Regions from separate parts of the Aquaspirillum soli genome, predicted to be linked through region 2. Evidence: predicted binding sites of a transcription regulator. Region 2 holds the regulator's gene; the other holds the start of a gene.
The links. The regulator FNR, encoded in region 2, switches genes on or off when oxygen is low (the NO sensors DNR and NnrR bind a similar motif). The targets are predictions, from matches to a motif close to TTGATNNNNATCAA.
Positions count from the first base shown of each region.

Region 1 (3,425 bases), on a different contig from region 2:
AAACTTAGGTGATGTTGGTGTGCCTGTTGTTGCAACCATTCTGCCGCCTGTTGACGTGTTAAATGATGACGTTCCATCAAAATCCCGACCGCTACGGCAATTAAATGTTGTTTTGTTGCGCCGGCGGCTTGTCCTGCTACCGTTGCAGCAGCAGCGCTGGTGGCCAGCGGTAAACGCTGATAGGTGCCAGAGACGGCAGTGACCAAATCTTGTGCCTCTACCGGTTTTACCAGATAGGCCACGATATTTTTATGTTGGCAACTGAGTGGCTGTGAATCATGGTCCCCCAACACTAAACAAGGGGTATCCGGATAATGCGCCAAGAACTGCACCAGCTCAACACCATTTCCATCTGGTAAATCTAAGTCAACAATCGCGAGTGCATATGGGGCGCGATTTTGTTCAATGCGTTGACGTGCATCGGCTAACGTCGGGCTGCGACTGACTTCATAGCCAGCCAATTCCAAAGCCGTGGCTAAACCAGCAGCGAGAACACGTTCATCTTCAACTAATAACAAGCGTAGGTTGGCAGCAGTCAAGGCAAGTCTCCAAACAAGGTCGATAGCATCCCCTTATTTCGTGAGCCAAACAGATGCTGTTATGCCGCTGAAACAAGGTGTGGCAGAGTATCACGCCATGTTTTTTCTTTCACTACCTCACCCAACACAATAATTGCTGGGCTGCCGTAGCCACCGGCTTCAACATCAGCCGCTAGACGAGACAGTTCGCTGATTAAGATGCGTTGTTGTGGTGTGGAGGCGTGTTGAATGACCGCTGCTGGCATGGTTTCCGGCATACCCGCTTGTCGCCATTCTTGACATAACACATTGATATTTTGCATTCCCATATACACCACCAACGTAGTACCACCCGCAACCAATGCCGGCCAGTTCGGTTGTGAACCGTCGCGGCGATGGCCGGTGATAAAAGTGACGCCTTGGGTGTGATCGCGATGGGTGAGTGGAATATCCGCCTGTGTTGCTGCGACCAAACCTGCGGTTAAACCATTGACCACCTGACAGGCAATACCATGTTCGGCTAAAAATGCGACTTCTTCCCCACCACGTCCAAAAAGCATGGGATCGCCTCCTTTAAGCCGCACGACGGTTTTTCCTTGGCGGGCATAACGTAGCATGAGCCGTTGGATAAAGGCTTGTGGTGTCGAACGACATCCCCCGCGTTTGCCAACGGGAATGATTTTGCACTGTGCTGGCGCGAACTGCAGAATATCAGGGTTCACTAAGTCATCGACCAACACGACTTCTGCTTGTTGTAAGCAACGCATGGCCTTGATGGTCAACAACTCCACATCCCCCGGCCCAGCCCCAACTAAAAATACCTTCGCCACGTCACACGCCCTCACACAAATTTCTCTAAGGCATAAGAATGTCAGTTTTAAGCGCAATAGAGAAATATCAATTGGTTATTTGTTCATGTTGAGCGGCAGGCTGTGTACCCAAAAGTTGATCTTGTTGAGTATTTAATTTGCATTTATACAAAAATTCATCTTTGTCAAGAAAAGAATTTTTGTTTTTTTGCTATTTCGGCCTGCTCCGATTTTATGCCATTGACGTGCAAAATCGCCGTTTTCGCCGAGTTAGCTCTCACTTGGCCCAAAAACGCATTCCATCAGCATCAAAATCAAAAAGTGCTGTCATATTTTTTTGCAAAAAAACCACACTTTTTAAAATACAATAACGCTATTTTTGATAAATCATTCGATTGACTTGCTGAATACACCGCAATTCATTTCTTGACGAAAATCAAATGCAACACTTCGTAGTGAAGAAAAACCCCGATTATTTACCTATCAAGCACATCATGCTAACTCTCACTTCCCTCACAAGTGTGAGGAAACTGTGAGGAAATTTTTTGGTTGGATCTTCAGTAACAATGAGCGTTATGCAAAAAACCCCATTGGGCTACCTATGTCACTGGCTACCCCATTTGGGTTTGCTGCGCTTTTTGATGAATTTTGGAGATCACCATGTTTGCCACTCGCCCGACTTCGTTGGCCTTTATCGATAGCAACCTGCCTGATATCAACACCCTCGTTGCCGGTTTGCCTGCCCATGTCGAATATCATGTTTTGCATCCTCAGTTGCCTGCCTTGCAACAGATGGTTGCGTTGTGTGCCGATCGTGTTGGTTTGGCTGCTTTGCATCTGATTTGTCACGGTGCGCCAGGTGAGTTGCATTTGGGTAATGACATCATCGACCTCACCACCCTGAAAGCCTCTCGCCCTTTGCTTTATGCGTTGTCTGATGCAATGGCAGAGGAAGGGGAGATTTTGCTGTATGGCTGTGAAGTCGCCGCAGGTGTTGCCGGACGGCAGTTTGTTGATACTTTGCGATCAATCACCGGCCTGAACATCGCCGCCGCAACGCATAAAGTCGGTCATGCCGATTTGGGTGGCAGTTGGGATTTGGACGTTGCGCCTGCGATGATGCAGTCGGGGTTGCAGGTGAGTGAGTGGCGGGGGGTGCTGCCCATTGTTAAGGTCAAGGCGTTTAGTACCGCTCCGACCAGTTTTGTCAACATCAATGGCACACTTTACTTTGCTGCCGATGATGGCACAAAAGGTTGTGCCAATTGATGTGGCCAATCATATAAACACGGGCGATACAGCTGCAACAATCACCATCAGTGGTAAATATGCCGATGAAACACCGCCTCCTGCACCCACACCAACCCCAACACCAGAACCGACTCCCGTACCAACGCCTGTCCCTGTTCCCACACCGACACCGGCTGGCACGTTTGACGGGGTGACGGTGAATGAAACCGTGCAGACAGACGGCACACGGGTGGTCAGTATTCCTGTGGTGACGGATGAGCGTGAAGACGACCCAACGACACCGCAACAAACCCACGCCGATATTCCAGTGGTGAAGAATGCAGCAGGTGAATCGATCTTGACCGTCAGCGTACCCACTGGCGTGGGCATGACGGTTGAAGGCAAAGCCGAGCCGCAGAGCAAGACCGATGCGTTGGCAGAATTGTTACGCCGGATTGAACAGAAGAACACCGGCAACAACAACCAGCAGGAAATGAAAGACAACGGCAACAGCTTCCTCAATCTATTGCAAAATGATGAAAAGCTGATCGTGAAATCCATCACGCCAACTGTACCAGCCAACACCAACCAAGCCCCTGCAGCCCCGATTATCATCAACGGCAGTGATAAAGCTGGCGATGGCAAACAAGCGGTGGTGATTGATGTCAGCCAACTGCCAAAAGGTACCGTGATTCAAGTTCACAACATCGACTTTATCGCCATTGTCGGTGAAGTGCGTGCGGTAGGGGGTAAAGGGCAAAACGTCGCGGTTGGCGATAATCTCAATCAGTTTATCGTCCTTGGTGCCGATGATGACACCATCTCCGGCGGTGGGGGTGTAGATACGGTGGGTTCCTTGGGCGGGAAT
Region 1 covers NZ_BAAGTM010000024.1:15,376-18,800, forward strand. The annotation lists gene ACYVJG_RS12560 (ANTAR domain-containing response regulator) at 1-539, opposite strand, end outside; gene cobA (uroporphyrinogen-III C-methyltransferase) at 599-1,348, opposite strand; gene ACYVJG_RS12570 (DUF4347 domain-containing protein) at 1,988-2,596, shown strand; partial or broken gene ACYVJG_RS12575 (calcium-binding protein) at 2,544-3,425, shown strand, end outside.
Region 1: the regulator FNR is predicted to act here: its motif matches at 1,503-1,516, upstream of cobA (uroporphyrinogen-III C-methyltransferase).

Region 2 (3,425 bases):
TTAGCGGACCATTTACCGTGGCCAACTGTCTTTTGGATCACCGCTCTCTTTATGCTGCCGGGGCTGTTGATGACGTTGACGGTGAGTGAGCCGATGTTGCAAGGCGCTGCACCGCGCACTTTACGCGAAGCCGTGGTAGAGCCATTTCGTGAATTTATTGATCGGGCTGGATGGCAACATGCGCTACTGATTTTAGGATTTATCTTCCTATATAAACTCGGTGACAGCATGGCAACCGCACTGGCAACGCCGTTTTATCTTGATACGGGATTTACAAAATCTGATATTGGATTGATCGCCAAACATGCTGGGCTTTGGCCTGCTGTGATAGGTGGTTTACTCGGTGGAATTTGGATGTTAAAGCTCGGCATCAATCGCGCCTTATGGTTATTTGGCGTGGTGCAGATGGTGACAATTTTGGGCTTTGTCATTCTCGACCAAGTCGGCCCAGATAAACTGACTTTAGCCTTAGTGATTTCAGCCGAGGCGCTTGGGGTGGGTTTGGGTTCGGCGGCGTTTATTGCTTTTATTGCCCGTGCGACCCACCCACTGTATACCGCCACGCAACTGGCGCTATTCACCAGCTTATCTGCCGTACCGCGTACGGTCATCAATGCCGGAACTGGCTATTTGGTGGAAGCATTAGGATGGACACCGTTTTTCTTGCTGTGTACGGTGTTGGCAATACCGGGGATGTTGCTACTGGTAAAAGTCGCCCCATGGCATGAGGCGACTTCAGACAAGACGGCAACGGCTCATTAGGCGTGGGCGCTGTGATCGTCAGCAAAACCGCCTGCACAACCACTGACCAGTTGTTTTAAGTGTTCTGGTTGGAGCAGGCGGATATGTTTATGGTCAACGCTAATCCAACCGTTTGCTTGGAATTTCGAAAGCGTGCGGCTCACTGTTTCGAGTTTCAGGCCTAAGAAACTGCCAATTTCTTCACGACTCATCCGTAAAACAAAGTCGTTGGCGGCAAACCCTCTGGCGGAGAGGCGTTGCGATAAATTCAGCAAAAAGGCGGCCAATCGTTCTTCCGCTTTCATATTGCCAAGCAATAACATCACACTTTGGTCGCGTACAATTTCACGACTCATCAGGCGGAAGAAATGACGTTGTAGGCTCGGAATATCTCGCCCGAGGAGTTCCAAGCGCGCAAACGGCAGCTCACAGACATCCGAATCTTCCAAAGCTTGTGCATCACAACCGTGGGTGTTGCTACTGATGCCATCCAACCCCATGAGATCACCAGACATGTGAAACCCGGTGACTTGTTCACGACCATCATGGCTAGACACACAATTTTTGAAAAAGCCGGTGCGGACCGCGAATAAAGCTCGGAAAGGGTCTCCCGCTCGGAACAGATATTCACCGCGTTTGACGCGGCGACTCTGTCGGATCACCGCGTCAAGCTGTGACATTTCCTCTCGGTTCAGACCAAGAGGCAGGCACAGCTCTCGTAAGCTGCAGTTCGAGCAGGAAACTTTGAGGGTGTGCAGGGGAACAGGACGGGGATCGAGCATGGGTAAATTCTGATATAGAGTGGAATTGAGGGGCGGTTGATTCGTGTCAAAAACAATCTGAGTTGGCTCAGGCACAGTGCAGCCATTGAATAGGATATTTCTTTATGAGCACTGCGAATTTTGCCATGTTAGCTTCTCCATCAGCTCGTTTTGAATTCGACCGTCAGCTCATTGAGCGGTTGGACGGCAGTGGACCGCGTTATACCTCCTACCCGACTGCTGATCGATTTAGCAGCGAGTTTGGAGAATTGGATTATCGACATAGCTTACAGCAAAGGCAAATTGGTGCGAATGCTGGGCCGTTGTCGTTGTATGTACATATCCCTTTTTGCAATACCGTCTGTTACTACTGCGGTTGCAATAAAATTATCACGAAAGATCGTTCGCGTGCAGACCAGTACATAGACTATCTGGAACGCGAACTTGCCTTATACGCCGATTTGCTCGGCGATAAGCAAGATTTGATCCAGCTTCACTTTGGCGGCGGCACACCGACTTTTCTCAGTGATGAGCAGATGACACGGCTGATGACGGCGATTCGCCGGACTTTTCATCTGTTGCCACATGGGGAATTCTCGATTGAGATTGACCCACGCAAAGTCACTGCACAAACCGTCGCGCACTTGGCACAACTGGGTTTTAACCGCATGTCTGTCGGTGTACAGGATTTTAATCCGCTTGTCCAGCAAGCCGTTAACCGCATTCAAAGTGAAGAAGAAACCCGTGTGGTGATTGAAGCTGCGCGAGCTTCTGGCTTTAAATCGATCAGTTTGGATTTGATTTATGGCCTGCCATTACAAACATTGGCTTCGGTACAAGAGACCCTCGATCGAGTATTAGCCATTCGTCCTGACCGTTTAGCTTTGTATAACTATGCCCATCTGCCTTCGGTGTTTATGCCGCAGCGGCGTATCAACGAAGCAGAATTGCCCGTGCCAGAGGTGAAGCTCGATATTCTGCAGATGGCGGTGCAACACCTTGGGACAGCAGGTTATGTCTTTATTGGGATGGACCATTTTGCCCTACCAGAAGATGAATTGGCAGTGGCCTTACAACAAGGGCGGTTGCAGCGTAATTTCCAAGGCTATTCGACTCATGCCGACCATGATTTGATTGCCATTGGTGTGTCTTCGATTGGGAAAGTCGGCCCCAGCTACGCACAAAATCACAAAGAAATCGAGCAATACTATGCAGCGTTGGATGCAGGCCAACTGCCGATTTTGCGTGGTTTATGTTTATCTGCCGATGATTTGCTACGAAGAACGGTGATTCAAGCCTTGATGTGTCGTTTTGCTCTGTCGATGGACGCCATCAGTGAAAGTTTCGGTATTGACTTTAAGCGTTATTTCGCGTGGGAATTGGAAAAACTGGCGGAATATCAAACGCTGGGCTTGTTGGAAATTGACGATGAATGGCTCACCATCAGCCCCCGTGGTCGTTTCCTGATTCGCACGGTCGCAATGGTGTTTGACCGTCATCTGCGCGAAAAACAAACCCATGCTCGTTATTCACGTACGATTTAACTCAGAACCAGTCACCCCTTTGGGGTGGCTGCATCGTACGGATAAATCATGCCTTGTCTGTTGCCGCTTTAGGCGGTAGGTTCAACATCTGGTCTTTGCACCACGACATACCCCGCTAAAATCTCTTCCTTGAACGACTCAGGAATCTCATCCCAATCGACAATCTGTACGATGATTGGGATATGGCTTTCAACAAAAGCCTCTCTCACCACACTTAAACGAAAGACATCCCGTTTTTTATCAGCAGGAAAGCGCGCCATTAGGTTCAAATCACTCGCTTCGTAATGATCGCCTCGTACCCGAGAGCCATACGCCCAAACTGTCGCTTCTGGGATATGCTTTTCTAATAGCATGCGAACTTGTACCGCATATTTCTCTG
Region 2 covers NZ_BAAGTM010000004.1:213,113-216,537, forward strand. The annotation lists gene ACYVJG_RS06360 (AmpG family muropeptide MFS transporter) at 1-762, shown strand, start outside; gene fnr (fumarate/nitrate reduction transcriptional regulator Fnr) at 759-1,523, opposite strand; gene hemN (oxygen-independent coproporphyrinogen III oxidase) at 1,628-3,046, shown strand; gene ACYVJG_RS06375 (nucleotidyltransferase family protein) at 3,115-3,425, opposite strand, start outside.